DNA from 4 places in the Burkholderia cepacia ATCC 25416 genome. Region 3 is predicted to be linked to each of the others. Evidence: predicted binding sites of a transcription regulator. Region 3 holds the regulator's gene; each other region holds the start of a gene.
What was found. The regulator HrcA, encoded in region 3, represses chaperone genes, less so after heat shock. The targets are predictions, from matches to a motif close to TTAGCACTCNNNNNNNNNGAGTGCTAA.
Positions count from the first base shown of each region.

Region 1 (7,758 bases), on a different replicon from region 3:
CAACGCGGGCGCGGGGGTCGGCAGCCTGATGCAGAACGCGCAGGCCGGTGCGCGCGCCGACGTGCTGCTGGTCTGCGTGCTGGGGGTGACGGCGCTCGCCGTCGGCATGAGTGCGCTATGCGAGCGGATCGCGCAGCGCGCGCTGCGCTGGCGCGATCACGCCTGACGGCGCAGCCGCGCGTCGGCGTCTCCTCCGTCACCCGCGTCGCGCGGCTTCAGGATGCCGAGCTGCGCGAGCCGCGCACGCACGATGTTGCGCGACTGGTCGAGCAGGCGCGACATGCGCAGCTGGTTGTGCTCGCTGTACTCGAACACGCTGCGGTAGACGGTGTCCTCGATGTGCTGCCAGAGCGACGGCGTGCCGAGATCCAGCAGCTCGATCACCGCATGGCGCAGCGCGTCGGTCGCCTCGGCCACGTCGCGCGCACGGCGCGGCGGTGCCACCGCCGGGGCGCGCGGGTCGTCGGCATCGGGCGCGAGCGACAGCGCGGAGAACTGCAGGTCGCCCACATCGATCGCGCCACCCGCACAGATCAGCACCGCGTGGTGGATCACGTTCTCGAGTTCGCGGATATTGCCCGGCCACGCGTGCGCGTGCAGCCGTGCGCGCGCGGCGTCCGTGAGCGTCGGCGCGGCGACGCGCAGCCGCTTCGCATAGGTGTCGATGAAGTGTTCGATCAGCGGCGCGATGTCGCCGAGGCGCTCGCGCAGCGGCAGCAGGCTCAGCTTCACGACGTTGAGCCGGTAGTAAAGATCCTCGCGGAAATTGCCGGCGCGCACCGCGGCTTCGAGATTCACGTTGGTCGCCGCGACGAGCCGCACGTCGATCTTCACGGTCTTGCGCGAGCCGACCGGCGTCACCTCGCGCTCCTGCAGCACACGCAGCAGCTTGACCTGCGCGGACAGCGGCAGGTCGCCCACCTCGTCCAGGAACAGCGTGCCGCGATTCGCGGATTCGAACCAGCCGGGCTGGCTGTTGATCGCGCCGGTAAACGCGCCGCGTTCGTGGCCGAACAGCTCGCTTTCGATCAGCGTCTCGGAGAATGCGCCGCAGTTGACCGCCACGAACGGGCCGTCATGGCGCTCGCTCAGCGAGTGCACGAGGCGCGCGATCAGCTCCTTGCCGGTGCCGCTCTCGCCGGTGACGAGCACGGTCGCGTCGCTCGGCGCGACGAGCTGGATGCGCTCGAGCAGCACCCGCGATTTGGGATCGTCGAACGTCAGCGCCTTCGCACGGATCGTGATCGCATGCGAATTCGGGTCCGGCAAACTGAAGATGGCCATGGCACGACCGGCGTGTTGAACGGGGAAGGTTCGACGATAGCAAGGCGCGCGCCGGGGATGAACCAATTCATCGAGCTATCGGTATGACGGCGGCCGGATTGCGCCGGCCGCCGCGCGAGCTCACGCGATGTCACGCGAGACCGGTCATCTTCCATTGCTGCTCGAGCGCGCCCGGCCCGAACTCGAGCGAGCCGCCGAGCGGCTCCGCGAGCGCCTGGAAATACGCGGCTTCCTCGAGGATCAGGATGTACTTCGACACGTCGAGGATCGATTTTCCCCAGAAGGTTGCACCGCCGTTCGCCTCGATGATCGCCGGTACCTCGGGGTCGCGGCGGATCGTGTCGACGATGAAACGCGGCTCGCCGGGACGACGATCGACGTACACCGGAATCTCGCGGGCGCGCGTGTAGCGCGCAGCCGGCGCATAGCGGATCGGCAGCGGGCGATGCGCGCTCGCCCATGCGCCGAGATACGGGCCGTGCACGTGGATCACGACACCGACGTCCGGCGCCTCGCGGAACACGTCCGCATAACGCGGCCCGTTGCCGCCCGCGCGTGCGTCGCCATGCAGCACGTCGCCGTCGAACGTCACGACGACCGGCTGGATTTCCTGCGAGGCGGCCCACGGGCTCGGCGCCGACAGCGCGACGACGAGCTCGGTGCCCGGCACGCGCTGGAACGCCTGGAACGTGTTGGTCGCGGACAGCGTGCGCGTGTCCTTCAGCACGCGTGCGGCCTGCGTGAATTCGCGCGTGGCACGCTCGACGAATGCCACGAGTTCGCCGCTGTCGATGGTTGGGGTAACGGACATGAGGATGGTTTCCTTGATCGGGTGGACGGAGGGAATCGCAACGCAACGTCGCGACACACGCCGACCGGATCAGCAGCAATCGTGCCAGCCGGGCGCGCCCGCATCGAACGCCCGCGCCGCGGTGCGGGCCGGTCATGCACGATGCACACGGCACGATCCGTGCACCGGCCTTTGTTGCGGGAGCAACAGCCCGCCGGCCCGGATTGCTGCGCGACGCGCAGCCGGCGCATGCGTGCGGCACACGCGGTACGACGCAACGGCCCGTCGCGCCGCGCGCCGCACATGCAACAGATGCGCTGGTTCGAAACTTGCGTCGTGCTCGGCCCGCGCCATGCACCGTCCGGCGCTTCCGATCCGATCTCATCGACCTCCATCCGACCATGACGCTCCTCCCCCTGCGCGGCTGCGCCGCGCGCGCACTGCTGGCTTCGGCGCTCGCCGTATCGTCTTTCCTCTCGCACGCGGCTTCGCCCGGCCGCGTTCCCGCGCCCGACCCGCTGCAGGGCGACGGCCGCGTGTCCGCGTTCTACACGTGGGACCGCGACATTCCGGCGACGCCCGGCGCGCTGCTGCGCACCGAGCCGCTGCCCGCGACGCTCGGGCTCGCGAGCGCGGCGCGCCAGTTGCGGATCCTCTATGCGTCGACCGACGGTGTCGGCGGTCACACGCCGATCGCCGTGTCGGGTGCGCTGTTCGTGCCGCGCGGCACGCCGCCCGCCGGCGGCTGGCCGATCGTCGCGTGGGCGCACGGCACGTTCGGGATGGCCGACATCTGCGCGCCGTCGTGGTTCGGCCGCTCGTATCGCGACGTGCGCTACCTGAACGCGTGGCTTCAGCAGGGGTTCGCCGTCGTCGCGACCGACTATCAGGGGCTCGGCACGCCGGGCCCGAATCCGCAGCTCAACAACCGCTCGAACAGCTACACGCTGCTCGACAGCGTGCGCGCGGTACTCGGCGGCGTGCCGGGTCTCGCGAACGAGGTCGTGCTCGTCGGCCAGTCGCAGGGCGGCTCGGCCGTGTTCGCGGCGGCCGGCTACGCGCCCGCGTATGCGCCCGAACTCGCGATCCGCGCGACCGTCGCCACCGGGACGATCTACAACGCATCGCCCGCCACGCTCGCGTCGCTGCCGAAGTTCGACAGTGCCTACCGGCGCGATCCCGAGCGCGTCGATCCGACACTCGCGTACGAGTTCTACTCGGTGCTCTCCGCCCAGCAGATCGACCCGTCGCTGCGCGCCGACGAAGTGCTGACCGACCAGGCGTTGCCGATCCTCGAACAGGCGCGCATCGGTTGCCTCGCGTCGCTCGAGGACGATGCGGCGCTCGCGCACCTCACGCATGTGAACACCGTGAAGCCCGGCGGCGATGCCCGGCTGAAAGCGTGGTGGGACGCGTACCTGACGTACCCGACGCTGAAGATCGCGACGCCCGTCTTCATCGGCGCGGGCGCGGACGACGGGCTCGCGCCGCTCGAACTCGCGCTCGCGAAGGACGCGTGCGCGGCGGGCACGACCGTCGAAGCGCACCTGTATGCGGGCCGCGAACACAACGGCACCGTGAACGCGTCGCTCGCCGATTCGATCCCGTTCGTGAAGCGCGTGCTTGCCGGCGAGACGATCCACCCGGTCTGCACGCCCGCCGCGCAGCAGGCCGTGTCGCGGTAACGCGCGCCGCGCGCTTTGCACGCCGGCGCGAATGCATTTCCGAATCCGTTATTGGATCGCGCCGCCGCGCATTTTTATACTCGTCAGCACTCTCTTCCAAAGAGTGCCAGCCAATCTCGACAGAACAGCACAGGACGAACCTATGAGCCTACGCCCCTTGCACGACCGCGTGATCGTGAAGCGACTCGACCAGGAAACCACCACCGCGTCGGGCATCGTGATCCCCGACAGCGCCGCGGAAAAACCCGACCAGGGTGAAGTGATCGCCGTTGGCCCCGGCCGCAAGGATGCGGACGGCCAGCGCATCGTGCCCGACCTGCAGGTCGGCGAGCGCGTGCTGTTCGGCAAGTACGCGGGCCAGGCCGTCAAGCTGGACGGCACCGAGTTTCTCGTGCTGCGCGAGGAAGACATCGTCGCAGTCGTCAACCAGTAACGGAGCGCAATCATGGCAGCGAAGGAAATCATTTTCAGCGACGTCGCACGGGCCAGGCTGACCGAAGGCGTGAACATTCTCGCGAACGCGGTGAAGGTCACGCTCGGGCCGAAGGGCCGCAACGTCGTGCTCGAACGCAGCTTCGGCGCGCCGGTCGTCACCAAGGACGGCGTGTCGGTCGCGAAGGAAATCGAACTCGCGGACAAGCTGCAGAACATCGGCGCGCAGCTCGTGAAGGAAGTCGCGTCGCGCACCAGCGATGCGGCCGGCGACGGCACCACGACGGCCACCGTGCTGGCGCAGGCGATCGTCCGCGAAGGCCAGAAGTACGTCGCGGCCGGGCTCAATCCGCTCGACCTGAAACGCGGCATCGACAAGGCCGTCGCGGCGGCCGTCGACGAGCTGAAGAAGATCAGCCGCCCGACCACCACGAGCAAGGAAATCGCGCAGGTCGCGACGATCTCCGCGAACGGCGAGGAATCGATCGGCCAGCGCATCGCGGAAGCGATCGACCGCGTCGGCAAGGAAGGCGTGATCACCGTCGAGGACGGCAAGTCGCTCGCGGACGAGCTCGATGTCGTCGAGGGGCTGCAGTTCGATCGCGGCTACCTGTCGCCGTATTTCATCAACAATCCCGACAAGCAGATCGCCGAGATCGAAAGCCCGTACATCCTGCTGCACGACAAGAAGATCTCGAACATCCGCGACCTGCTGCCGGTGCTCGAACAGGTCGCGAAATCGGGCCGGCCGCTGCTGATCATCGCGGAAGACGTCGAAGGCGAAGCGCTCGCGACGCTGGTCGTCAACAACATCCGCGGCATCCTGAAGACGGTGGCCGTGAAGGCGCCCGGCTTCGGCGACCGCCGCAAGGCACTGCTCGAAGACATCGCGATCCTGACCGGCGGCCAGGTGATCGCCGAGGAAACGGGCCTGACGCTCGAGAAGGCGACGCTGGCGGAACTCGGCCAGGCGAAACGCATCGAGGTCGGCAAGGAAAACACGACGGTGATCGACGGCGCGGGCGATGCGAAGAACATCGAGGCGCGCGTGAAGCAGATCCGCGTGCAGATCGAGGAAGCGACGTCGGACTACGACCGCGAGAAACTGCAGGAACGCGTCGCGAAGCTCGCGGGCGGCGTTGCAGTGATCAAGGTCGGCGGGGCCACCGAGATCGAGGTGAAGGAGAAGAAGGACCGCGTCGACGACGCGCTGCACGCCACGCGCGCGGCCGTCGAGGAAGGCATCGTGCCGGGCGGCGGCGTCGCGCTGATCCGCGTGCGGCAGGCGATCCGCGAACTGCAGGGCGTGAACGCCGACCAGAACGCGGGCATCAAGATCGTGCTGCGCGCACTCGAGGAACCGCTGCGCCAGATCGTCACGAACGCGGGCGAGGAAGCAAGCGTCGTCGTCGCGAAGGTGGCCGACGGCTCGGGCAACTTCGGGTACAACGCGCAGACGGGCGAATACGGCGACCTCGTCGAGTCGGGCGTGCTCGATCCGACCAAGGTCACGCGCACGGCGCTGCAGAACGCGGCGTCGGTCGCGGGGCTGCTGCTGACGACCGACGCAACCGTGTTCGAAGCACCGAAGGATGCGGCACCGGCGGCTGCGCCGGGTGGCCCGGGTGCGGGCGGGCCGGGTTTCGATTTCTGATGACCCGACGCGTATGCCGGTTCGCCGGCATGCGCGACCGGCACGCACAGCGAAACGCAGGCAACGCGTGGCGACGAAAGTCGTCACGCGTTTTTTGCATGGGACTGGCAAAAACGGGCGGCGTGGCGGGCCGCCGGCACGCTCGGGTAAGATGAACGCCCGTCCGCCGCCCCGCCGTCCACGCCATGCCGACCGTACAAACCATTCTCGACGACTACGAACGCCTCGGCTGGACCGGCAACGATCCGATGTCGCGGATGCTGGCGCTGCGGCGCGACAACCCGGCGGCACTCGCCGACCTCGTGATCGCTTCGTTCGATCGCGAGCTGTCGCATGCGACCTTCCTCGACGCCGCACTCGACCTGATGGACGACACCGCTTTCGCGAACGTCACCGCCGCAGCGTGGCAACGCGTCCGCGACGGCGCATGGAACACGCGGCTCGCGAGCGTGTTGTCGAGCGCGGCAATACAGGCGCCGCAGGTATTTGCCGGTCACTGGGACGTGTTTCTCGACGTTGTGACCGCGAAGCGGTCGCCGCACCTGTACTACGAGGACAACGCGTGGCGAATGCTCGATCCGGCGACGATCGATGCATGGCGCGGCCGGCTTGCCGAGACCCCTATTGACAGGGGCGCGGCGCACGCACGCGCCGTCGCGCTGCTTCATTCGCGACACCCTGCGGCCGTTCGCGACGCGGCGGCGCGGCTGTTTTCCGACGATCCGGGCAAGTGCGCCAACTGGCTCATGTCTGCCGGCTATGCGCAGGAACACGACACGTTGCGCGCGCTGCATGGCGAGTCGCCGCTACACATCGACTTCGGCCCGACGCTGCGTGCGCCGAGGCTCCGCGAGATGCCGAAGTGGAAACGCGAGATTGACGCGCATCACCCGACCTGGCACGCACGCGATTCGCATCGATCGGGCGCGCGCTTCGGCGGCGTGTCGACGCATCGATGCGGCCTGTGTCACGAGCCGCTGCATCGGTTGCTGACGCTACCGCAACCCGCGGCAGCCGGCATCGACAGCGCGACGCCCGTATCGTTCGACACCTGCCTGTCGTGCGTCGGCTGGGAGAGCGACGGCCCGCTGTTCCACCGGCACGACGACGCAGGCAACGCCTGCGCGCACCCGTCGCAGCAACGCGACATCGCGATCCAGCCCGAGTATCCGGCGGCCGCATTCGTGGAGGCCGACGTTGCGCTCTTCGCCGCACCGGCACGCTGGACACGGCAGGACTGGGGCGAATCGAACGGCCGGCAGAACCTGAGCCGTGTCGGCGGCGCGCCGTCGTGGGTACAGTCGGCGTGGTATCCCGACTGTCCGGATTGCGGCCGCAAGATGTCATTCGTCATGCAACTCGACTCCCACTTTCCGCAAACGGACGGCGGCGAATGGCTGTGGGGCAGCGGCGGCGCGAACTACACGTTCTGGTGCGCGCCGTGCCGCACCAGCGCGCACCTCTGGCAGTGCACGTAGCACGCACCGGCCACGCAACCTTTACGACCTTTTTACTTGCGGCCGCGCGTGCGTTCACTAGAATGTGTTCGCCATCCATCACCGAGTACGCACCATGCGCATCCGAAGTCCTCGCCCTCCGAGTTGCTTTTCTGCCTGACAGGCAGGACGCCTGCGTCTCTCTTTTTCCCGAGCCACCGTCCTGCCAGCAGGCGGACGGTGCGCGCCGTAGTCATTCCCGTGCACGCTTGAACACGACGTCGATGCGTTGATCGCGCGTCGTGCGGGCAAGCGTGTTCCCGCGGAACATCCCTCGCAACGTCGCGCCATCGATCCGCCAGCCCGGCAACGATCGCCTGGCATGCCCGCATCCGGCATGTCGATCCGGTCACATTGCTTTGCATCCCTGATTTAACCCGCTGAAGTTCCCGATACCGGAGCCCGGTCATGTTCGAG
Region 1 covers NZ_CP012982.1:965,269-973,026, forward strand. The annotation lists gene APZ15_RS21720 (ABC transporter permease) at 1-166, shown strand, start outside; gene APZ15_RS21725 (sigma-54 interaction domain-containing protein) at 157-1,284, opposite strand; gene APZ15_RS21730 (class II aldolase/adducin family protein) at 1,415-2,095, opposite strand; gene APZ15_RS21735 (lipase family protein) at 2,476-3,759, shown strand; gene groES (co-chaperone GroES) at 3,902-4,192, shown strand; gene groL (chaperonin GroEL) at 4,205-5,845, shown strand; gene APZ15_RS21750 (hypothetical protein) at 6,031-7,323, shown strand; gene APZ15_RS21755 (DUF6697 family protein) at 7,750-7,758, shown strand, end outside.
Region 1: groES (co-chaperone GroES) is a predicted target of HrcA. The motif match lies at 3,843-3,869, and genes of this name have one in related genera.

Region 2 (7,758 bases), 1.2 Mb from region 3:
CGACGTCCTTGAGCAGCGGGTTCGCGACCGTATCGGTCGGCGCGGCGTGCGTGATGTGGAAGCCGCCGATGGTCGACGCGATCAGCACGCCGGCCAGCACGAACAGCACGACTGCGAGGAACGACGCCACGCGCAGCGCGACCGACGCGCGGCGTGCGATCACGCCTTCCGTCTTCATCTTGATGAAGGCCGCGCCGTGCGCGACGAGCATCGTGAGGCTGACGAGCCCGCACAGCAGCGCGAACGGGTTCAGCAACGCCCAGAAGCCGCCGTAGTAGGTCACGCGCAGGTCGCTGTCGAACTTGAACGGCACGCCTTGCAGCAGGTTGCCGAACGCGACGCCGAACACGAGCGCCGGCACGAAACCGCCGACGAACAGGCCCCAGTCCCAGCCCGCGCGCCAGCGCGGGTCAGGGCGCTTGCTGCGGTAGTCGAAGCCCACCGGCCGGAAGAACAACGCGAACAGCACGAGCAGCATCGCGAAGTAGAAGCCGGAGAACGACGCCGCGTAGACGAGCGGCCAGGCCGCGAACATCGCGCCGCCGGCCGTGATCAGCCACACCTGGTTGCCTTCCCACGTCGCACCAACGGTGTTGACGATGATGCGGCGTTCCTCGTCGGTCTTGCCGAGGAACGGCAGCAGCGCGGTCGCGCCCATGTCGAAGCCGTCGGTGACGGCGAAGCCGATCAGCAGCACGCCGACGAGCAGCCACCAGATCAGCTTGAGAGTTGCATAGTCCATAGCGATTCCTTGTTCCGTTTCGGGTGCGTGCTCAGGCCGTGGCGCGCTCGCTGGCGGCCGCGAGTTCGTGGTGATAGCGGCCGGTGTGCAGCGACGACGGGCCGAGGCGCGCGTACTTGAACATCAGCTTGATCTCGATGACGAACAGCGCGGTGTAGAACGCGATGAAACCGGCGAGGCTCAGGTACAGGTCCGTCGACGTCAGGCTGGACGCGGACAGATGCGTCGGCAGGATGCCCGCGATCGTCCACGGCTGGCGGCCGAGCTCGGCGACGACCCAGCCGAATTCCGCGGCGAGCCACGGCAGCGGGATCGCCCACACCGCATAACGCAGGAACCAGCGGCGGTTGTCCTGCAGCAGCTGCCGGCGCGCGCAGAGCCAGAACGCGGCGACGAAGGTCGCGAGGAACAGGAAGCCGAGGAACACCATGATCCGGAACGAGAAGAACACGGGCGCGACCGGCGGGATCGTCTTCTTCGCGGCGGCCTTGATCTGCTCCGGCGTCGCATCGACCACGTTCGGCGTGAACTGCTTGAGCATCAACCCGTAGCCGAGATACTGCTTGTGCTGGTCGAACAGTGCGCGGGTCGCATCGCTCGTGTCGCCTTCCTTGATCTTCTGCAATGCGCCGTACGCCACCATCCCGCTCTGGATGTGCTCCTCGCTGCGCTTCGCGAGTTCGCGCAGGCCGATCACCGGCTCGTCGATCGAGCGCGTCGCGATCAGGCCGAGCGCGTACGGGATCTTGATCGCGTAGTCGGTGCGCTCTTCCTTCTGGTTCGGGATGCCGATCAGCGTGAACGAGGCCGGCGCCGGCTGGGTTTCCCATTCCGATTCGATCGCGGCGAGCTTCATCTTCTGCACTTCGCCGGTCGTATAGCCCGACTCGTCGCCGAGCACGATCACGCAAAGCGTCGACGCGAGACCGAAGCCGGCCGCGACCGCGAACGAGCGCAGCGCGAAGTCGGTGTCGCGCTTCTTCAGCAGGTACCACGACGAGATGCCGAGCACGAACATCGCGGCCGTCACGTAGCCGGCCGACACGGTGTGCACGAACTTCACCTGCGCGACCGGGTTGAACAGCACGTCGAACAGGTTCGTCAGCTCCATGCGCATCGTCTGGTAGTTGAACTCGGCGCCGACCGGGTTGTTCATCCAGCCGTTCGCGACGAGGATCCACAGCGCGGACAGGTTCGAGCCCAGCGCGACGAGGAACGTGACCATCAGGTGCTTGACCTTCGACAGGCGGTTCCAGCCGAAGAAGAACAGGCCGACGAACGTCGATTCGAGGAAGAACGCCATCAGGCCTTCGACCGCGAGCGGCACGCCGAAGATGTCGCCGACATAGTGCGAGTAGTACGACCAGTTCGTGCCGAACTGGAATTCGAGCGTGATGCCGGTCGTCACGCCCATCGCGAAGTTGATCCCGAACAGCTTGCCCCAGAACTGGGTCATGTCCTTGTAGACCTGTTTGCCGGTCATCACGTAGACGGCTTCCATGATGACGAGCAGCCAGGACAGGCCGAGCGTCAGCGGCACGAACAGGAAGTGGTAGAGCGCCGTGATGCCGAACTGCAGACGCGACAGATCGACGACTTCGCTACTTATCATGGTGGTCTCCCTCGGTGGGTGCAGGCGCCGGCACCGAGAGCAGCTTCTCGGCGACGGCGGCAGGCGGAAGCGACATGTGCTCGGCCTGCGGATGATTGAAGAATGCGTATTTGAGCGACATCAGGAGGATCAGCTTGACGATCAGCACCAGGCTGATGTCGCGGGCGAGGGTCGGGCCGCGTGCCCATGCGGCGATGCGCGCACGCCAGCCGATCGTGCCGGCCGGCCGCGGGGGAGGCGGCGCAGGCTCTTTATTGATCGAGATCAAGGCGATTATCCTGAATCGATTTACGTCGGATTGGGGGCGACTTTACGTCGGATTTATGACGGCCGTGAAGCTGTTTTAATCCTTTTGCGCCTGACATGCCAATTTTAAAAGGACTGCTTTCCGATGCCGAGTGCTGCGCTGCGGCAGACCGTCGCGAAACACGGGCCGAAACTTGAGGCAGATCAAGGTTATGCGGAAGGGGCCCGCGAACCGTCCAATACCTGATTAAACAGGTCAATTGATCGACGGAGAAATGAGCGAAGAAGCGGGCGGAGAGGCGAGGGATAAACCGGCTAAAAACCGGTGAAAAAGTCGGGCGAAAAAAAACCGCTGCCGGTCAGGCAGCGGTTTTCGATGAAGCTTTCCGAATCGCCGGTATTTATGCGTATTCGGCGAGGGCGGTGCGCATCTTCTTCATCGCGCTCGCCTCGATCTGGCGGATGCGTTCCGCCGACACGCCGAACTCGGCGGCGAGATCGTGCAGCGTCGAGCCGCCCGAGCCGTCGTCGTCGACATGCAGCCAGCGTGCCTCGATGATGCGGCGGCTGCGCGCGTCGAGCGCGTCGAGTGCCTGCGCGATGCCGTCCGTCTGCAGCGAGTCGCGCTGACGCGCGGCGAGCACGGCGGTCGGTTCGTTGTGCGAGTCGGCCAGGTAGGCGATCGGTGCGTACGACTCCTCGCCGTCTTCGACTTGCCCTTCGAGCGCGATATCGCCGCCCGACAGGCGCGTTTCCATTTCGGTCACGTCTTCGCGCTTGACGTTGAGCTCTTGTGCGAGGCCGTCGATTTCCTCGGGCGTCATCGCCTGCATGCTCTTCTTGTGGCTGCGCAGGTTGAAGAACAGCTTGCGCTGCGCCTTCGTCGTCGCGACCTTCACCATGCGCCAGTTGCGCAGGATGTACTCGTGGATCTCGGCCTTGATCCAGTGGATCGCGTACGACACGAGACGAACGTTCTGGGCCGGATCGAAGCGCTTCACGGCCTTCATCAGGCCGATGTTGCCTTCCTGGATCAGGTCGCCGTGCGGCAGGCCGTACCCGAGATAGTTGCGCGCGATCGACACGACGAGCCGCAGGTGCGACAGCACGAGGCGGCGTGCCGAGTCGAGATTGTTGTTTTCGCGGAATTCGGTCGCGTACTGGCGTTCCTCTTCTGCCGTCAGCAGCGGAATGCGATTGACGGCCTGGATATACGCGTCGATGTTGCCAAGCTGGCCCGGCAACATCGATTGAGCTGCGAGCGCCAGCGAGCCTGCCGATTCGGCCTTGGCCGGCGCCGGGCTCAGGGTGTTCGGGAGGGTCAGGGCGTTGCTCACTAAAAACTCCTTTGGAATCAGGGACAAACCCCCGGTCTCGAATGAGATTCCGTGGGGCATCTTAGCACTCCCGCAAGCTGAGTGCTAATTCCTTAGAGCAAGCGTGGGCATCGGAGTTCCCGTTTTTCTATCGAGTTAGTCGAGTCGATAGTCTATTCTGCGACAGGGGAGGCGACGCGAAGTTCCGTAAGCCGTTGTTTCAGATGGTAATCAGTAGACGATTTCAATTTTTGTTGTTTTGGAAGGAAGCCATTTCGCTTCGTGATGCCGATCCGAAAAGTCCTTTACCATACCATTCACTTCGCTCGAGCCGGCCGAAGCGGCAGGTTCCATTCAACCCACAAAGTTGGAGTGTCAGATGAACAATAAGAAGAATCGCCGGCCCCGCAGCCGGCTTGTCCTGCACGCGATGCTGGCGGCGTCCCTTCTGGGAGGATCGGGTGCGGCATTCGCGGATCGATGGGGGATTCAGGCGGGCGGCGGTTTTTCGGATCGCCACGGGGTCGACAAGGGCGATCTCGGCGTGGTGTGGGATCCGGGCTGGAACTGGTGGGAAATGGGCGGTTGGCACTTCGCGTTCGTCGTGGAAGGGCACGCGGGCTACTGGCACACGGGCGGCAACGTTCACGGCAGCATCGGCGAATTCGGCGTGACGCCGTTGTTCCGCTTCATCAAGAGCGCCGGGGAGATTCGCCCGTTCATCGAGGCTGGCGGCGGCGTCCGGCTGCTGACGCACCCGACGATCTCGGATCATTTCTCGCTGGGGACCGCGTTCCAGTTCTCGCCGACCGCGGGGGTGGGGGTGCAGTTCGGCCAACGGCAACAGTATCAGGTCGGCTACCGTTTTGAACATGTGTCTAACGCGGGTATCAAAGAGCCGAATCCTGGTATAAATTTCCACCAGTTCTACGTGCAGTACAACTTCTGATCCGCACGCCCGCGCACGGCGTGCGCGTTGCCGAGGAGTCAGGCGATGGCGAAGGTGATCGATGCGATCCGCGCGCTCGAGCGCGATCGGTTCCGGGCGATGGTGGACGGCGACGGCGAGGCGCTCGGCGCGCTTTTGTCGGACAAGGTGTTCTTCGTGCACACCAACGGCAAACGCGAAACCAAGCAGCAGTTCATCGACGCCATCGTCGCCGGCCGCCGCCGCTATCGCCAGATCGAAATCCAGTCGCAGGACGTGCTGCCCGTCGGCGATGAAACCTGCGTCGTCACCGGGCGTGCGTTGATCGAGATGGAAACGAACAACGGCGGCCTGGTCTTCCCGATTGCGTATACCTCCGTCCACACCCACGAACAGGGCCGCTGGAGCCTGTTCGCGTGGCAGGCGACGCGGTGCGCGACCGAGACATGAGCGCGCGTGGCGCCCGTTTTCATGTCCCGATCGAAGCGGCCTCCTGGGCCGCTTTTTGCTGCCTCGTGCGGCGCGGATCGCGCGGCGCACGAGCGGTCACGCACCGCTCGCTGACGTTTGAACCCTGAAACGGAACCGTCCGTCAGGCCGCCGCGCGGCGATCCGCGCAGTGCCAGGCCGAGCGGTTGATCGCGCTGACGAGCGCATCGAGCGCGGCGCCCGCCGCATCGGCGTGCAGGCCGACGCCGTGCCGCAGCGGCGCATCGCCGACCCGGCAGCCCACCGATACCGCGATCCGCCCGTCCGTCGTGCGCGCGTGTTCGCACGAAGCGATGTCGATCGCGACGCCGGCGGCGGCTGCGAATGCCGCGGCCAAACGTCGCACGGCATCGTCGGGTGCGATATCCGCCGCGGGCGCCGTCGCGATCTCGCGGTTCTGCCAGCGCGCGCCGTTGCCGTGGCGCGCGGCCGGGCCGTCGGTGTCGAAGAATTCGCGCGCGAACAGCGCGCAGATCGCGTCGCCCGTCACTTCTTCTCCCGACGCGTCGGCAAGCGTCTGCACCGCGTGGCTGAATTCGATCTGCACGCGCCGCGTCGGCGTGAAGCCCATCCCGCGTTCGAGCAGGAACGTCGCGCCGCCCTTGCCGGACTGGCTGTTGACACGGATCACCGCGTCGTAGCTGCGGCCGAGGTCGGCCGGGTCGATCGGCAGGTACGGCACTTCCCACGGCGCGTCGGGGCGCTGCTGCGCGAAGCCCTTGCGGATCGCGTCCTGATGCGAACCGGAGAACGCGGTGAACACGAGGTCGCCCGCGTACGGGTGGCGCGGATGCACCGGAATCTGGTTGCAGCGTTCGACGACGCGGCGCACCGCGTCGATGTCGGAGAAATCGAGGCCCGGATCGATGCCCTGCGTGTAGAGATTCAGCGCGAGCGTGACGAGATCGACGTTGCCGGTACGCTCGCCGTTGCCGAACAGGCAACCCTCGATGCGGTCGGCGCCCGCGAGCAGCGCGAGCTCGGCCGCCGCGACCGCCGTGCCGCGGTCGTTGTGCGGATGCACGGACAGCACGATGCTGTCGCGATACGCGAGGTTGCGGTCCATCCATTCGATCTGGTCGGCGAACACGTTCGGGCTCGCGGCTTCGACGGTGGCCGGCAGGTTGACGATCATCTTATGGTCGCGGGTCGGGCGCCAGGTTTGCGCGACCGCGTCGCAGATCTCGCGTGCGAACGTCAGCTCGGTCATGCTGAAGGTTTCCGGCGAGTACTGGAAGGTCCACTGCGTGTCGGGGCGCGCGACGGCGTGCTCCTTGATGATGCGCGTGCCGTCGACCGCGAGCGCCTTCACGTCGGCCTTCGACATCCCGAACACGATGCGGCGGAACGACGGGCAGACCGCGTTGTACAGGTGCACGATCGCGCGCGGCACGCCTTCGAGCGCGTCGAACGTGCGAGCGATCAGGTCTTCGCGCGCCTGCACGAGCACTTCGATCGTCACGTCATCGGGAATCCGCTTGTCGTCGATCAGCTTGCGGACGAAATCGAAGTCGGTTTGCGACGCCGACGGAAAACCGACCTCGATCTCCTTGAACCCGATCGCGACCAGCATCTCGAAGAATTCGAGCTTCTGCTCGATGCTCATCGGCTCGATCAGCGACTGGTTGCCGTCGCGCAGGTCGGTGCTCATCCAGACGGGCGCGCGCTCGATGGTGCGCGACGGCCATTTGCGGCCATTGAGGCGGACGGGCTCGAACGGACGGTACTTGTCTTGCGGATTGCGCTGCATCTTCTGGACCTCGGGTCTCAAGTCGCGAGCGAAGACGGGCGGCATGGGCGACGGTTGGCGCTGCCTCGCTCCGCGGCACGCGAGCGCGCTGCGGATGCGGATGATCTTCGCGAATCGGCCGACGGATAGACGGACGAATGCTGACGACTTCGGGTTGTAAAAACTGCGAGAGGGGTACTGCGAGGAACTGCTGGGAGGGACCGTGCGGACAGCACACGGCGCTACGACAGCCTTAGGCTAGTCGTAGCGATAGCGGCCGCGCTAGGCGGCCGGAGGTAATTCGGAGGGTGTTCGGAAAGGAACGCATGACGGCAACTCTATGCCAGGATGCGCCCGCGTGTCAAATGCCCGGCGCGCGGGGCCGGTTCGCAGGCGTGCCGTCAGCGCGCGATGCGGGTGATCTGCACGATCGTCGCGACCTGGCGGGCGACGGTGTCGGGCACCGGCACCTCGCCGCGCAATACGGCGTCCGTCCACGCGGCCGTCGTGGCCGCATCGCGCGATTCGGGCAGGGCGACGGGGGGCGCTTCGGTCGACGAGCGCTCGGCCTCGATCAGCGTGTCGCACACGCCGTCGTGCAACCAGTCGACCTGCACCTGGCGCCGCGTGTCGGCAACGGCTTCGCCCTCGGTGCCGCGCGCGAGCAGCGCGCCGCCGAGCGCGGCGTCGGGATGG
Region 2 covers NZ_CP012981.1:411,588-419,345, reverse strand. The annotation lists gene cydB (cytochrome d ubiquinol oxidase subunit II) at 1-742, opposite strand, end outside; gene APZ15_RS01955 (cytochrome ubiquinol oxidase subunit I) at 774-2,354, opposite strand; gene cydP (cytochrome oxidase putative small subunit CydP) at 2,344-2,628, opposite strand; gene rpoH (RNA polymerase sigma factor RpoH) at 3,002-3,937, opposite strand; gene APZ15_RS01940 (acyloxyacyl hydrolase) at 4,296-4,865, shown strand; gene APZ15_RS01935 (nuclear transport factor 2 family protein) at 4,911-5,294, shown strand; gene leuA (2-isopropylmalate synthase) at 5,437-7,083, opposite strand; gene ybiB (DNA-binding protein YbiB) at 7,464-7,758, opposite strand, start outside.
Region 2: rpoH (RNA polymerase sigma factor RpoH) is a predicted target of HrcA. The motif match lies at 3,999-4,025, and genes of this name have one in related genera.

Region 3 (7,758 bases):
GCTCCTGCTCGGCCGGCACCATCGAGATCGCCTGGTGCTGGTGCGGATCGAACTTCTCGCCGACCGGGTTGATCGCGACGACGCGGCCCTTCTCGAGTGCGCTCGTCAGTTGGCGCAGCGTCAGCTCGACACCTTCGCGCACCTTCGCGATGTCGCCGGACGTATCGTTGACGGCCGCTTCCAGGCTGTCCAGCACGGGCAGCAGGTGCTCCGCGAAGCTCTCGATCGCGAACTTGTGCGCCTTCGAGACGTCGTCCTGCGCGCGGCGGCGGACGTTCTCGGTCTCGGCCTTCGCCCGCAGGTAGCTCTCCTGCAGCTCGGCGACCTTGGCTTGAGCCTCCGCGAGCGCCGCGTCGGCTGCTTCGGCGGCGGGAGCAGCGCCTTGCGCCGCCTGCTTCTCGCTGCCGATATCTTCGGCCGATTGGGTAGACGGGTTCTCTTGCGTGTTTTCCATGTCGCTGAAAGTCGATTAGAGGTTGAAGCCAAATCGGCAACCGCCGGACCGTATACCCGGCGGCACCGCACATTGCTGGTGCAAATAAGGGTGAAAACTGCGATTTCAAGAGGGTTATTCGCCGGCATTCTCCAATGCCGCGAAACAACCGCGCGTCGCACCGGTGCATCGCACGCATAGTCCGCCAAAGCAGGCGAAACGGGCTGTAACAACGCTTACCTGGCAAGTACTAGCTTGGCACAGTCCCGCTGCACTACACTCCACTCAAGCGTCGGAAAAGCGTGTTTACCCTTAGCTGACCGACGCCTTACAACCACCACCTGGCGCCGTTTTCACCCCTTCTCGAGGGGAGTACCGTGAAACTGACCTTTGCGATATCGGTGGTCGCGCTGGTACTCATTGCCGGCACCACCACCATCTGCCTGTCGGGAGCCGTCACCGACCGCACGACCGAATACGGGAGCGCGCGGGCGACGTTCGACCAGATGTTCAGCTCCCACCAGAAAATCTGTCGATGATGCGCCGGTCGCGCTTCGTCGGCCGGCCGTGCAATTCGGCCGCCGGCTCGCGATACGTGCGGCGCCGCTCCAGTTCGGCGAGCCGTGCGGCCCGCCCCGCTTCCGTTTCCTCGTAAAGCGTCTGCGCGACGCTCGCCGGCCCGCGCACGTCGCACACGCCGAGTACGGCAATGTGCCAGACGACGCCGTCGATCGCAATTTCGACCTCGTCGCCCACGCGCACTTCCTTCGCCGGCTTGACTGCAGCCCCGCCGATCTTCACGTGCCCCTTGTCGACCGCATCGGTCGCAAGCGAGCGCGTCTTGAAGAACCGGGCCGCCCACAGCCATTTGTCGATGCGCAGCTTCGCGCCCGGTTCGGTCGAAATCTTGTAATTCATCGCACCTCACCCACCGTTTCGGGCTGCGCGGCCTTGACCGGCCAGCCCTGCAGATTCTCGGCGACGATCTCGCCGAGCGCGCCGATCCACGCGGGCGCGCCATTCAGGCACGGAATCCGGTGGAATGCCTTGCCGCCACCGGCGAGGAACTCGTCGCGCACCTCCATGCCGATCTCCTCGATCGTCTCCAGGCAATCGGCCGTGAAACCGGGACAGAACACGTCGGCCCGCTGTACGCCGGCCTCGCCGAACTCGCGCAGCGTCGGCGCGGTATAAGGCTGCAGCCATTCGGCCTTGCCGAAACGCGACTGGAACGTGACGCGGCACTCGGTCGTCGACAACCCGAGCGCGGCCATCAGCAGCGCGCCCGTCTGCTGGCACTGGTCGTGATAGGGATCGCCGAGGTCGAGCGTGCGCTTCGGCACGCCGTGAAAGCTCAGCACGAGCTTGTCGCCGGCCGCGAAGTCCGGCCGGCCGTGCTGCGCCCAATACTGGCGCACCTGCTCGGCCAGCGCGTGGATATAGGCCGGATGGTCTGCGTAGTGCCGTATCGTGCGCACCTCCGGCTGGTTGCGCATGCGCGAGAGCGCGTCGAATGCGGCGTCGAATGCGGTGGCCGTGGTCGACGCCGAGTATTGCGGATACATCGGCATCAGCAGCACGCGCTCGACGCCGGCGCGCTTGAACTGCGCGAGCGCGTGCGAAATGTTCGGACTGCCGTAGCGCATCGCGTAGTCGACCTGCACTTGATAACCGTTCGACGCGAGCAGGTGCCGCACGCCGTCGGTCTGGCGCACGGTATGCACGCGCAGCGGCGAGCCCTCGGGCATCCAGACGGCCGCGTATTTCTTCGCGGACGCGCGGCCGCGCAGCGGCAGGATCAGCGTGCGCAGCAGCACTTGCCAGACGGCCTGCGGAATCTCGACGACCCGCGGATCCGACAGGAATTCGGCCAGATAGCGCCGCACGGCACGCGGCGTGGGCGCATCGGGCGTGCCGAGATTGATCAGCAGCACGCCGATGCGATGGGCAGCCGCGATACTCGAAGGCGGCTCAAGATCGAAACGCATGGGCAAGAACGTGCTCGGGGCACGGGACCGGACGGCTCTCAATTATAGCGGGCCGCCTCGCGCCGGTCGGCTGGCCGTTCGGCCGACTGTCGGCGCACGCGGCGCCGCGGCACGATGACGGGGCGGGATCGGGCTGGCGCTCGCAGGCTACTGCTGGCTCAGCGTGAGCGACAGCAGCCGCGCGGTGATGTCGACGATCGGGATCACGCGGTTGTACGCCATGCGGGTCGGGCCGATCACGCCGAGCGTGCCGACGATCTGCCCGTTCACCTCGTAAGGGGCGGTAACGACGCTCATTTCCTCGATCGGCACGAGCGTCGATTCGCCGCCGATGAAGATCTGCACGCCCTGGGCGTGGCTCGACACGTCGAGCAGTTGCAGGAGGCCCGTCTTTTGGTCGAATACGTCGAACAGCTTGCGCAGCCGGGCCATGTCGGACGACAGATCCGCCACCTCGAGCAGGTTGCGCTCGCCGGAAATCAGCACGGTGTCCTCGGTGTCGGGCACCTCGGTGCTGGCCGTCACGGCCGCATGCATCAGCGTGGTCATGTCGCCGCGCAACTGGTCAATCTCGTCGCGCAGGCGACGGCGCACCTCGTCGAACGACAGTCCGGCGAAATGCGCGTTGATGTAGTTGGACGCCTCGGTCAGTTGCGACGGCGAGTAGTCGCGCGGCGTCGCGAGCATCCGGTTCTGCACGTCGCCCTCGGGCGTCACGATGATCAGCAGGATGCGCTTGTCCGACAGGCGCATGAACTCGATCTGCTTGAACACGTGGCTGCGGCGCGGCGTCAGCACGACGCCCGCGAACTGCGACAGGTTCGACAGCACGCTCGCAGCGGCCGCCACGACGCGCTGCTGCGGCTCGCCGGCCTGCAGCGTGTTCTGCACCTGCCGCGCGACGGCCTCGGCGTCGATCGGCACCTCGACCGTCAGCATCGTGTCGACGAACAGCCGGTAGCCGCGCGGCGTCGGCACGCGGCCGGCCGACGTGTGCGGGCTCGACACGAGGCCGAGCTCCTCCAGGTCGGACATCACGTTGCGGATCGTCGCCGGGCTCAGCTCGAGCCCGGAGTAACGGGACAACGTGCGCGATCCGACTGGCTGACCGTCGGCGATATACCGTTCGATCAGGGTTTTCAGGAGGGTTCGTGCGCGAGGATCTAGCATGGTGGAAAATTTTAGCGCAACCGCGCGACCGCGGCGAGTGGCGTCGGCCACCGATGCGCGGGCCGACCCGATCCGGCCCCGTCAGCGCACAGCCGGTTCTTTTCGTCAACGAGCTATGGTGTAATGCCGGCATGAAAACCGGTAATCAGTTCAACACTGTCGCGCTCGTCGGCCGGAGCAACACGCCGAACATCGCCGAGCCGCTCGCCACGCTGGCCGCCTGCATCGCCAAGCGGGGCTTCGAAGTCGTCTTCGAAGCCGAGACCGCGCGCGAGATCGGCATCACCGGCTACCCGGCGCTGACCCCGGCCGAAATCGGGGCGCGCGCCGACGTGGCGGTCGTACTGGGCGGCGACGGGACGATGCTCGGCATCGGCCGTCAGCTCGCGCCATACAAGACACCGCTGATCGGGATCAACCACGGGCGGCTCGGCTTCATCACCGATATCGCGGCGGCCGACATGCAGGCACTCGTCCCGGTGATCCTGTCGGGCAAGTTCGAGCGCGAGGAGCGCTCGCTGCTCGAGGCCCGGATCATGCGCGACGGCGAACCGATCTACCACGCGCTCGCATTCAACGACGTCGTCGTGAACCGCAGCGGCTTCTCCGGGATGGTCGAGCTGCGCGCGTCGGTCGACGGCCGGTACATGTACAACCAGCGTTCGGACGGCCTGATCGTCGCCACGCCGACCGGCTCGACTGCTTACGCGCTGTCGTCGGCCGGCCCGATCCTCCATCCGCAGCTGCAGGGCATCGTGCTCGTGCCGATCGCGCCACACGCGCTGTCGAACCGGCCGATCGTGCTGCCCGACGATTCGAAGATCGCGATCCAGATCGTCGGCGGGCGCGACGTCAACGTGAACTTCGACATGCAGTCGTTCACGTCGCTCGAGCTGAACGACACGATCGAGGTGCGCCGCTCGAAGCACACAGTGCCGTTCCTGCACCCGATCGGCTACAGCTACTACGCGACGCTGCGCAAGAAGCTGCACTGGAACGAACACGCCTCGAACGAAGACGACAAGGCGTCCTGACGCCGCTCCGCCCGACACCATGCTCCGCCACCTCTCGATCCGCGACTTCGTCATCGTCGCCGCGCTCGATCTCGAATTCGACAGCGGCTTTTCCGTCTTTTCCGGTGAAACCGGCGCCGGGAAATCGATCCTGATCGACGCCCTCGCCCTCGCGCTCGGCGAACGTGCCGACGCGAGCGTCGTGCGCACCGGCTGCGGCCGCGCCGACATCACCGCCGAATTCACGCCGCACGACCGCGTCGCGCGCTGGCTCGACGAACACGCGTTCGACACCGAGGACACCGTGATGCTGCGCCGCGTGATCGACGCGAACGGCCGGTCGCGCGCGTTCATCAACGGCACCAGCGCGACGCTCGCGCAACTGCGCGAACTCGGCGAAATGCTCGTCGACATCCACGGCCAGCATGCGCACCAGCTGCTGATGCGGCCCGACGCGCAGCGCGAGCTGTTCGACACGCACGCGGGGCTCGTCGCCGATGCGGCGAACGTCGCGCGCGCGTGGCGCGTGTGGCGCGACGCGGCGCAGGCGATCGAGGCCGCGAAGGCGCACGAGCGGGAGCTGCAGCTCGAACGCGAAAAGCTCGCGTGGCAGCTCGCCGAGCTCGACAAGCTCGCGCCGCAGCCCGGCGAATGGGACGAAGTCAGCAACGAGCACAAGCGCCTGTCGCATTCGGCGAACCTGATCGACGGCGTGCGCGGCGCACTCAACGCGTTGTCCGAGGCCGACGACGCGATGCTCGCGCAGCTCGGTGCGATCGTGTCGAAGCTGCGCAGCCTGGCCGACTACGACACCGCGCTCGGCGACGCGCTCGCGTCGCTCGAACCGGCCGAGATCCAGCTGCAGGAAGCCGTCTACTCGCTGTCGCACTATGCGCAGCGCGTCGATCTCGATCCCGAGCGGCTCGCGCAGGTCGAAACGCGCCTCGATGCGCTGCACTCGACCGCCCGCAAGTTCCGGTTGCCGCCCGACACGCTGCACGAAGAACACGCGGCACGCCGCGCGCAGCTCGCCGCGCTCGACGCGGCCGCCGATCTCGGTGCGCTCGAGGCGACGCAGGCCAAGGCGCGAGAGGCCTACCTCGCCGATGCCGGGCATCTGTCGAAGGCGCGCGCGCAGGCCGCCAAGGCGCTCGGCACGGCCGTCACGGCCGGCATGCAGGAACTGTCGATGGCGGGCGGAAGCTTCGAAGTCGCGCTCGTCCCGCTCGCCGACGGCGGCCCGCACGGGCTCGAGCAGGTCGAATTCCGGGTCGCCGGCCACCCCGGCGTGCCGCTGCGGCCGCTCGCGAAGGTCGCGTCGGGCGGCGAACTCGCGCGGATCAGCCTTGCGCTCGCAGTGATCGCAAGCGCGGCGAGCCCGACGCCGACGCTGATCTTCGACGAAGTCGATACGGGGATCGGCGGCGGCGTCGCCGAAGTGGTCGGCCGCCTGCTGCACCAGCTCGGGCGCGATCGCCAGGTGCTGTGCGTGACGCACCTGCCGCAGGTCGCCGCGCGCGGCGACCACCACTTCCAGGTCGCGAAGGGCGCCGACGAGCGCGGCGGCACGGTGTCGACGGTCGTCGCGCTCGACCGCGCCAACCGGATCGAGGAAGTCGCGCGGATGCTCGGCGGGCTCGAGATCACGGCCACGACGCGCAAGCACGCGAAGGAAATGCTGGCGGCCTGACGCGGGCATCGCATCGGCCGAATGCAAAAAGACCGGCGCATGCGCCGGTCTTTTTTCCGCACGGCCGCTCGCCCGATTGCGCCCGCCCTGCTCCACGAATTCGAACACCCGATTCGAACGTCCGATTCGAACGCCCGACTCAAACGCCCGTTTCAGCCGTCCCGAACACGCGCGCCCACAGCGCCGTCACGGCTGCGCGCTCGTCGGCCACCACGGCCGGATCGACCCGCGCCTTCTCCATCCCGTCGAGCCGCAGCTTGTGCTGCAGCTTCCGGTACTTCCGGTAGGCCGCGCCGACGCGCTCGGCCTCGTCCTCGCCCATCAGCCCGAAGCGCGCGACCTCGCGCAGCAGCGCGATGTTGCCCGTGTTGCGGATCAGCTCGGCGTCGCTCGACGCGTGCAGCAGCACCCAGTACTGGACGATGAATTCGATGTCGACCATCCCGCCGCGATCGTGCTTCAGGTCGAACAGCTCGGTCTGGTTCGGATGGCCGGCAAACACCTTGCCGCGCATGTCGACGATCTCCTTCGCGAGCACGCCGCCGTCGCGCGGCGTCGTCAGCACCTGCTGGCGGATCGCCTCGAAGTCCGCGCCGATCTGCGCGTCGCCCGCGCTGTAGCGGGCACGCGTCAGCGCCTGGTGCTCCCACACCCACGCGGTGTTCGCGGCGTCGCCCTCGCGCAGCTGGTAGCGGCGGAACGCATCGAGATCGGTGACGAGCAGCCCGGCCTCGCCGTTCGGCCGCAGCCGCAGGTCGATGTCGAACAGCGCGCCGGCCCCGGTCGCCGTGGTGAGCCACGTGATGAGCCGCCGCGTGAAGGTCGTGTAGACGTCCGCCGAGCGCTCGTCCGCGTCGTCGTACAGGAAGATCAGGTCGAGATCGGATGCGTAGCCGAGCTCCTTGCCGCCCAGCTTGCCGTACGCGATCACCGCGAACTTCGGCACGTCGCGATGGCGTTTCGCGAGCTGGGACCAGACGACTTCGATCGTCACGTCGAGCACGGCGTCGGCCAGCTCGGACAGCCGGTCGCTCACGTGCTCGACCGACAGCTGCCCGGCCAGGTCGATCAGCAGGATCCGGAACACCTCCGCGTGCTGCGCGTGCCGCAGCAGGTCCATCTGCTGCTCGGGGCCGTCGGCCGCCGCGAGGCGCGCGCGCAGCGCGTCCTTGAACGCAGGCCAGTCGAACGGGCTCGCGATCGCCTCGTCGTCGAGCAGCTCGTCGAGCAGTTGCGGGTGGCGGATCAGGTAACCGCCGCCCCAGCGCGTCGCGCCGAGCACCGACAGCACGCGGTCGAGCGCGGCCGGATACTCGGTCAGCAGCGCGAGATAGACGCCGCGCCGGCTGACCGTCTCGAGCAGGTCGAACAGGCGCACGATCGTGTCGTCGCGGCGCGCGGCGTCGATGTTCGGCGCGGCCTCGAGCGCCCGCTGCGCGACGCTGTCGAAGCGCTGCCGGCTCT
Region 3 covers NZ_CP012981.1:1,598,576-1,606,333, reverse strand. The annotation lists gene grpE (nucleotide exchange factor GrpE) at 1-454, opposite strand, end outside; gene APZ15_RS41690 (hypothetical protein) at 811-972, shown strand; gene APZ15_RS07320 (RNA-binding S4 domain-containing protein) at 944-1,351, opposite strand; gene hemH (ferrochelatase) at 1,348-2,421, opposite strand; gene hrcA (heat-inducible transcriptional repressor HrcA) at 2,569-3,591, opposite strand; gene APZ15_RS07305 (NAD kinase) at 3,723-4,625, shown strand; gene recN (DNA repair protein RecN) at 4,645-6,294, shown strand; gene glnE (bifunctional [glutamate--ammonia ligase]-adenylyl-L-tyrosine phosphorylase/[glutamate--ammonia-ligase] adenylyltransferase) at 6,434-7,758, opposite strand, start outside.

Region 4 (7,758 bases), 170 kb from region 3:
GCTGACGCAGGTGCAGACGACGTTGTCGACGGCACTGTCGGGCCAGCAGGCGCAGATCAACTCGCTGGGTTCGCAATTGCAGCAGACCGACCAGATGGCGAAGCAGGGTATCGCAGCCGTCGGCGCGATGGCGTCGATCCCGCAGCTCGATCGCGACGCCAACTTCGGGATGGGTGTGGGCACGTCGACCTTCCTCGGCCAGAAGGCGATGGCGGTCAACATGCAGGCGCGCATCACGGACAACCTGAAGGCGTCGATCAACGGCGGCTTCAGCGGCGGTCAGAAGGTGATCGGCGCCGGCATGCTGTATCAGTGGAAATAATTGCATGTTCGCGCACGGCCGACTGAAAGCCCGGAGCGGGAGCAAGGCGTATCGGCGGGCACCGGAATTTCGAGTGCGTGCATTGGAGATCGCTGTGGATGGTGCGGCCGTGCGTTGCAATACCGATGATCTTGTCGAAGACGCGGAGCGTGGATTGGCGCGGAAGGAGTTCTTTTTCGTTTATCAGCCAAAGCTCCGCCTTCAGACCGGATTGTTGTCCGGATTCGAGTCATTGATACGTTGGCAGCATCCGGAGCGCGGCGTGTTGATGCCGGCGGCGTTCATTGACCTCGTCGAAGATTCGCATCTGACAGGCCGATTCACTGATTATGTGGTCGAGGAGTCCGCGCGCGTGCTCGCCGGTTGGGCTGCGCTCGGCTATGACGATTTGTCTCTGTCCGTCAATTTGCCCGCTCATGAAGTCACGCGGCCGGGAATGGCAAGAAGACTGGCGCTCGTTCTGGATTCCTACGCCGTCCGTGCCGCGAATTTTCAGATTGAACTGACGGAGTCCATCGATCCTGGCCCGATAGAGGCACTTGCCGCGGCCGTGTCATCGATTCGAGATCTTGGGGCGAGCGTTGCGATCGATGATTTTGGTTCGGGGTGCTGGTCGTTGACCAAATTGCATGGCCTGGCTGTCGATACACTCAAGCTGGATCGATCCTTCATGCGCGACGTTCATGAAAGTGCCGAATCGAGAGCGATGGTCGAAGCGCTCGTCGAGCTTGGGAGCCGCTTGAAGAAGAACGTCGTCGTGGAGGGTGTCGAAACCAGGGCTCAGTTCGAGTGGCTGAGAGAAATGATGCAGATTGATTGCCAGGGATACTACATCTCCGAACCCGTTCGAGAGGAGCAGGTGGATCGATTGATCGAACGATGCGGAATTCCGGGGTGAAGCGAGGGCGTTGTTGTTCAGGGGGAATCCACTTGACCGCGGCCTGGCAGGGCGTGACGAGTGTGGCACTCCGTGACGGGTCGACATGGGCGGGGTGTCCATGCGATGCCTTCAGGGGATGATGCCGTTGCGTCAAAACCGGCTCGCTTACGAGCGAGCGTGCGCATTATTTGCCGGGCACAGGCGCAGGCTCGACTCATCGAAGGCGCGGGATCGAACGTGCCATGTGACGCATGAAAGGACAGGGCGCAACCTTGAGTCGATATCGCGAATCGAAACCGAAAAGTACGATCAGGCCGATACGCGTGAGTGATGCGGTTCAAAGTCGCGAGTAAAGCAATCTCGCGTGAATGCGTCGATATAGTCCATCATCAAATCGGATGAGCGTCCGGCTTCCTGCTCGTCACCGGCAGCGACTGCTCGCGCGACTCTCGTGTGCTGCAGGCTCGCCGACGGCAAATCATCCAGCTGCTTGTGATACATGAAGTAAAAGCGTCGCGACAGGGCATGTAACGGCGCGATGGCCTCGGCGGCGAACCGATTCCGTGAAAACTGCGCGATGAGTTGATTGATCGCATAGACGCATCTCAAGTAGGCGACGACGTCTCGAGATTCGCCTGCCGCGTCGAGTTTTTTGGCGATTTCGCGGATCTGTTCGCGCTCCTCTGGCAATGACCGCCGTGCAGCGCGTTGCGCGATGAGGCGTTGGAGTTCACGGCGCGTTTCGAGTACGAGCAACTGATCATGAATGTTCGGGACGGTGATCATGATGCCGTGTCGTGGAACGATCTGAAGGAGATGCGACGCAGCCAGTCGTTGCGCGGCCTCGCGAACCGGCGTTCTCCCGGTATTCAGCTTTTCTGCGAGAGAGGCCTCGGACCAGACGCTGCCGGGTGCAAGCTCCAGCGTGACGATGAGTTCCTCGAGTTTATCGTGGGCTTGTTCGGCCAGGGTACTGCCAGTCAGTCCGTTCATTTGCCTAAGTGTTTGCCTGAAGAATATCACTAACATATTAGTCAGGTCCCCCCTTGTTTTCAACTCGAGACTTAAAAAGGGCAAGGTCAAGGAACGGGTTTACCCCCCTTTGATCTCTGGCAGGTGTCTCGATATCCTACTGATATGTCAGTAACATTTGAGTGGCATGGTATGTGGATGCGCCATTTCAAGCCAGGACGGGCCATGAGTTTGCTCGACGCGTCGTTCGCTATCGAGGCCGGCATGAAATGGCAATCCAGGCGCCGGCTTGCCTGGCAGGCTCGCGACGGTCTGCCAATCCGCATCGTCGACGCCGCTCTTTGGTGTTGGGCACGGAACAGCGGGTACTTGGAGAAGTTGATGACGGGCAAGGTTGCAAGGTCGTGTATCGCTGGATTTTGAGGTTGATGTTGGGGTGAGGCGAGGTTGGTTTCAATCGGTCGGCATTATCAAAAACAAGACATAAGTTCAGACCTGTGTATTCAGGCGATCGATTTGGAGTGCGATGAAAATCATTCGGGTCGACGAAGGCTGGGGGTGTTATGAGTATCTTGTTAGTGGAAGGGGATCACGATCAGGCGTCGGCCCTTGAAAGGGCGCTGCGCGGGTCGGGTCAGGAAATTTTCCGGGTGTGCGATAGCACGCGGGCTGTTCAGTTTCTGAAAAAGGAGAGGGTCGAACTCATTGTGCTCGATTGGCGAATTCCAGATGCCAACGGCCTGAATTTGCTGCACTGGATTCGGGCCAACGTCGGAGACGAACCGGTCGTTTTGTTCCTTGCCGCGAGAACGCTTGAAGCAGACGTTGCCGCCGCGCTGGACGCAGGAGCCGACGAGTACATCGGCAAGCCGTTCCGCGAGATCGAGTTGGCCGCTCGCGTCAACGCGCTGTTGCGTCGAAATGGCCGCAACAAGAAACCCGACAGCAGGGTCGAGGTCGGAGCGTATGTGTTGAACCCGCTGGCGCGCACAATCGCCGTGCACGGAAAGATCATCGACTTGACGGCAAAGGAATTTGCGCTGGCAAATTTCCTGTTCACCAACATCGGGAGCGTGCTTTCCCGGGATTCCCTGTCGACGCTGGCGTGGGGGCGAGCGCTCGATGGAACATCGCGGAGCCTCGACACGCATATCTATCGACTTCGACAAAAATTGGCGCTTCGTCCGGAAAACGGGCTTCAATTGAGTGCCGTGTATACGCATGGCTACCGGCTCGATATGGTCGACGACTTTTCGATGGCGGAGAATTTTGCGGCCCGCGGCCCGGTCCCGCAGCGTGCGATTGTCGAGAGCCCTGCTTCCGCGCTGGTTTAGACAATTCCGGGAGATTCGTCCGTCTAATTGTGTGAAGGTGATCCGGGCTGCTCTCGGCGGTTATCGCGCGGGCAGCCCGCTTCGCGCCGGCGATTTCGTGGATCCGATGCATGACGTGTCGACGGGCGGGTCGTCCGGGTCCTGTGCGATTCCGTGCGCCAGCCATGGCGCAGCAAGATGATGAACTTCTCTTGTCCAGAGGGGACGAATGCGGGGCAGTGCTTCCTCCCCGCAAGCGCAGTGGGGTATCCGTACCCCATATAATTTGCCTGGGTTTGCCCGGATACGCGGGATATCCCTGAGGGATCGTGGCCGTGCGGTTTTCCGGTGGGGACGGATCGAGCAAGTGGCGCGCGGCGTCTTCCCGGTTTCTCGGGCTGTCGCCCGGGTTTATGTCCAAGCTATTGTTTTTGCAGGACATATCGGGGGTGTTCCTGGTTCGTCGAGGTTGCCCTGGGTTCACGTTCGGGTGAGCAACGTTCGAGGTCGAGCGGGCTTCGCCGGCCCGAAAAAAACCGTCATTCCCCCTTCTTGAATTTGTCAAAACCCGTCCATATAATTAGCACTCGCTGCACGAGAGTGCTAACAATTCTCTGCCGGGCGATAAGCCGGGCAGATTCCCTAAGCGTTCTTCAATCTCAGTCAAGAGAGGAGTGAATATGAACCTTCGTCCTTTGCACGATCGCGTGATCGTCAAGCGCCTGGATCAGGAAACCAAGACCGCCTCGGGCATCGTGATCCCCGACGCCGCTGCTGAAAAGCCGGATCAGGGCGAAGTCCTGGCGGTCGGCCCGGGCAAGCGTGACGACAAGGGCGCCCCGATCGCGCTCGACGTGAAGGTCGGCGATCGCGTCCTGTTCGGCAAGTACGCAGGCCAGACCGTGAAGGTCGACGGCAACGAACTGCTGGTCATGCGCGAAGAAGACATCATGGCCGTGGTCAACGCCAAGTAAGCGTCCACCGACGGTACATATTCCCAAGAATTCAAGGAGTTAGAAGATGGCAGCTAAAGACGTCGTATTCGGCGATTCCGCCCGTTCGAAGATGGTCGAAGGCGTGAACATTCTCGCCAACGCAGTCAAGGTCACGCTGGGTCCGAAGGGCCGCAACGTGGTGCTCGAGCGCAGCTTCGGCGGCCCGACGGTCACCAAGGACGGTGTGTCGGTCGCGAAGGAAATCGAGCTGAAGGACAAGCTCCAGAACATGGGCGCGCAAATGGTCAAGGAAGTTGCTTCCAAGACCAGCGACAACGCAGGCGACGGCACGACGACGGCAACCGTCCTCGCGCAATCGATCGTTCGCGAAGGCATGAAGTACGTCGCATCGGGCATGAACCCGATGGACCTGAAGCGCGGCATCGACAAGGCAGTCGCAGCGGCTGTCGACGAGCTGAAGAAGATCAGCAAGCCGTGCACGACGAACAAGGAAATCGCACAGGTCGGCTCGATCTCGGCGAACAGCGACACGTCGATCGGCGATCGCATCGCTGAAGCGATGGACAAGGTCGGCAAGGAAGGCGTCATCACCGTCGAAGACGGCAAGTCGCTGGCCGACGAACTCGACGTCGTCGAAGGCATGCAGTTCGACCGCGGTTACCTGTCGCCGTACTTCATCAACAACCCGGAAAAGCAAGTCGCCGTCCTCGACAACCCGTTCGTGCTGCTGCACGACAAGAAGGTGTCGAACATCCGTGATCTGCTGCCGGTGCTCGAGCAAGTCGCGAAGGCTGGCCGTCCGCTGCTGATCATCGCGGAAGACATCGAAGGCGAAGCGCTCGCAACGCTGGTCGTGAACAACATCCGCGGCATCCTGAAGACCGTTGCGGTCAAGGCGCCTGGCTTCGGCGATCGTCGCAAGGCGATGCTGGAAGACATCGCGATCCTGACGGGCGGCCAAGTGATCGCCGAAGAAACCGGCCTGACGCTCGAGAAGGCAACGCTGGCAGAACTGGGCCAGGCGAAGCGCATCGAAGTGGGCAAGGAAAACACGACGATCATCGACGGCGCAGGCGAAGCCGTGAACATCGAAGCACGCGTGAAGCAAGTGCGCGCGCAAATCGAAGAAGCGACGTCGGACTACGACCGTGAAAAGCTGCAAGAGCGCGTGGCCAAGCTGGCCGGCGGTGTTGCAGTGATCAAGGTCGGCGCAGCGACCGAAGTCGAAATGAAGGAAAAGAAGGCACGTGTCGAAGACGCACTGCACGCAACGCGCGCAGCTGTGGAAGAAGGCATCGTGGCAGGTGGCGGCGTTGCGCTGATCCGCGCTCGCACCGCGATCGCAGGCCTGACCGGCGCGAACGCCGACCAGAACGCCGGCATCAAGATCGTGCTGCGCGCAATGGAAGAGCCGCTGCGCCAGATCGTCACGAACGGCGGCGAAGAAGCCAGCGTCGTGGTGGCGGCAGTTGCTGCAGGTACGGGCAACTACGGCTACAACGCAGCGACGGGCGAGTACGTCGACATGGTCGAAGCCGGCGTCGTCGACCCGACCAAGGTCACGCGTACCGCACTGCAGAACGCAGCTTCGGTTGCAGGCCTGCTGCTGACGACGGACGCAGCTGTTGCCGAACTGCCGAAGGAAGACGCACCGATGCCGGGCGGCATGCCGGGCGGCATGGGCGGCATGGGCATGGACATGTAATCGACTTCGGTCGATGGTGTCCGGAGCGCGCAGCGATGCGCGTTCCAGCCAAAAGAAAAGACCCGCAGCGATGCGGGTCTTTTTTTATTGGTGCCGTTGAATCGGCGGCGGGCGCGGGACGGCCGGGTGCGGCAAGGATCGCGCTGCGAGTTCGCCGCGACGGCGGGACGTGCCCGCCGTGTCCGGCTCAATGCCGGTGCGACGTCCTCGGCACCGGGTCGACCTTCACCGCCGGCGGGGTATCCGCGTCTTCATTGCTGCGCGCCCAGAAGAACCGGTCGGGCAAATACGCGCCCATGCCGGGCCGGAACGCGTCACGCACGGCCTGGTACAGGTATTCCTGTGCCTCACGAACCGCTTCGGGCGGCTCCTGGCCGTTCGCGAGCAGTGCCGCGATGGCCGCGCCCAGCGTGTCGGTGATGCCCATCAGCCGATGCGGCGAACGATCCCACATGTCCTCGCGCAACTGGCCTTCTTCGCCGTACAGCGTGTTGACGAGCCGATGCGAGCCGGTCTCGGACGACAGGATGTACTCGCAGCCCTGCGACAGCAGGTGCGACACGGCTGCGTCGAGATTCGGCGCCTCGGCGTCGCCGTCCGGCTGCGCGAGCGCGATCAGCGTCGCGTAGTCGGCAACCAGCAGCGTGGTTTGCGGCGCGAGCAGGTCGGCGATCGATTCGCGCAGGTCGTCGGCGGCGAGCACGTGTTCGTCGTCGAGCGTGAAGTCCGGCGCGAGTACGAGCGGCACGCCGTCGTAGTCGGCGACGACCTCGGCGATCGCGCTCACGACTTCCGCACGCGTCGCCGCGCCGATCTTGAACGCGGCAACCGGCATGTCTTCGAGCAGCATGCGCGCCTGGGCGGCGACCACGTCGGGATCAAGGCCGGTGACTTCGTCGCAGGCGGCCGAGTCGCGCACCGTGTAGCCCGTCAGGACGGACACGCCGTGACAGCCCATGCTCGCCAGGGTCATCAGATCGGCTTGGAGGCCGGAGCCGCCGGTGGGATCGGACAGGCCGAAGGTGAGGACGATCGGAGGGGCGTTGCTGGACATGTAAAAATGGGGCAAGAGAAAAACGGGAAAGCGACGGACATGCGGACGGCGAGGCGAAATGGGCGTTTTCGGCCCTGTGTTGCCCGGCAGGCCGCACTTTTCAGCCATTATGCGGCGGAATCCGGCCCGCACGACGGATTTTTTAGCGCAGCGCAACGTAGTCGCCTTACTCCAGCGCGATTGCTAGGCAGTCCGGCCCCGACACGGTACCATCATGGCTCCCGAATTTACCGACTTTCCCGACGCGGCTTAAGATGGAATACAAGAGCTGGATGTGCCTGATTTGTGGCTGGATTTATGACGAAGAAGCCGGGCTGCCCGAAGAGGGCATCGCCCCGGGCACGCGCTGGGAAGACGTCCCGATCAATTGGACGTGTCCTGAATGCGGCGCCCGCAAGGAAGACTTCGAGATGGTCCAGATCTGACCGGACCCTCGGCCCACGGCACACCGCTCAGGCCTCGCATCGGCCCGGCGCTCGCGCGCCGAGGCCTGCGCGAGCGACTTGACGATGACAGGCGCGCGTGTGCATGAGGCCCGAACCGGCGAACGTTCCCC
Region 4 covers NZ_CP012981.1:1,766,258-1,774,015, forward strand. The annotation lists partial or broken gene APZ15_RS40795 (YadA-like family protein) at 1-322, shown strand, start outside; gene APZ15_RS07980 (EAL domain-containing protein) at 327-1,220, shown strand; gene APZ15_RS07985 (GntR family transcriptional regulator) at 1,512-2,195, opposite strand; gene APZ15_RS07990 (hypothetical protein) at 2,400-2,597, shown strand; gene APZ15_RS07995 (response regulator transcription factor) at 2,738-3,508, shown strand; gene groES (co-chaperone GroES) at 4,168-4,461, shown strand; gene groL (chaperonin GroEL) at 4,508-6,148, shown strand; gene APZ15_RS08010 (hydroxymethylpyrimidine/phosphomethylpyrimidine kinase) at 6,336-7,202, opposite strand; gene APZ15_RS08015 (rubredoxin) at 7,457-7,627, shown strand; gene APZ15_RS08020 (FimL-related protein) at 7,731-7,758, shown strand, end outside.
Region 4: groES (co-chaperone GroES) is a predicted target of HrcA. The motif match lies at 4,068-4,094, and genes of this name have one in related genera.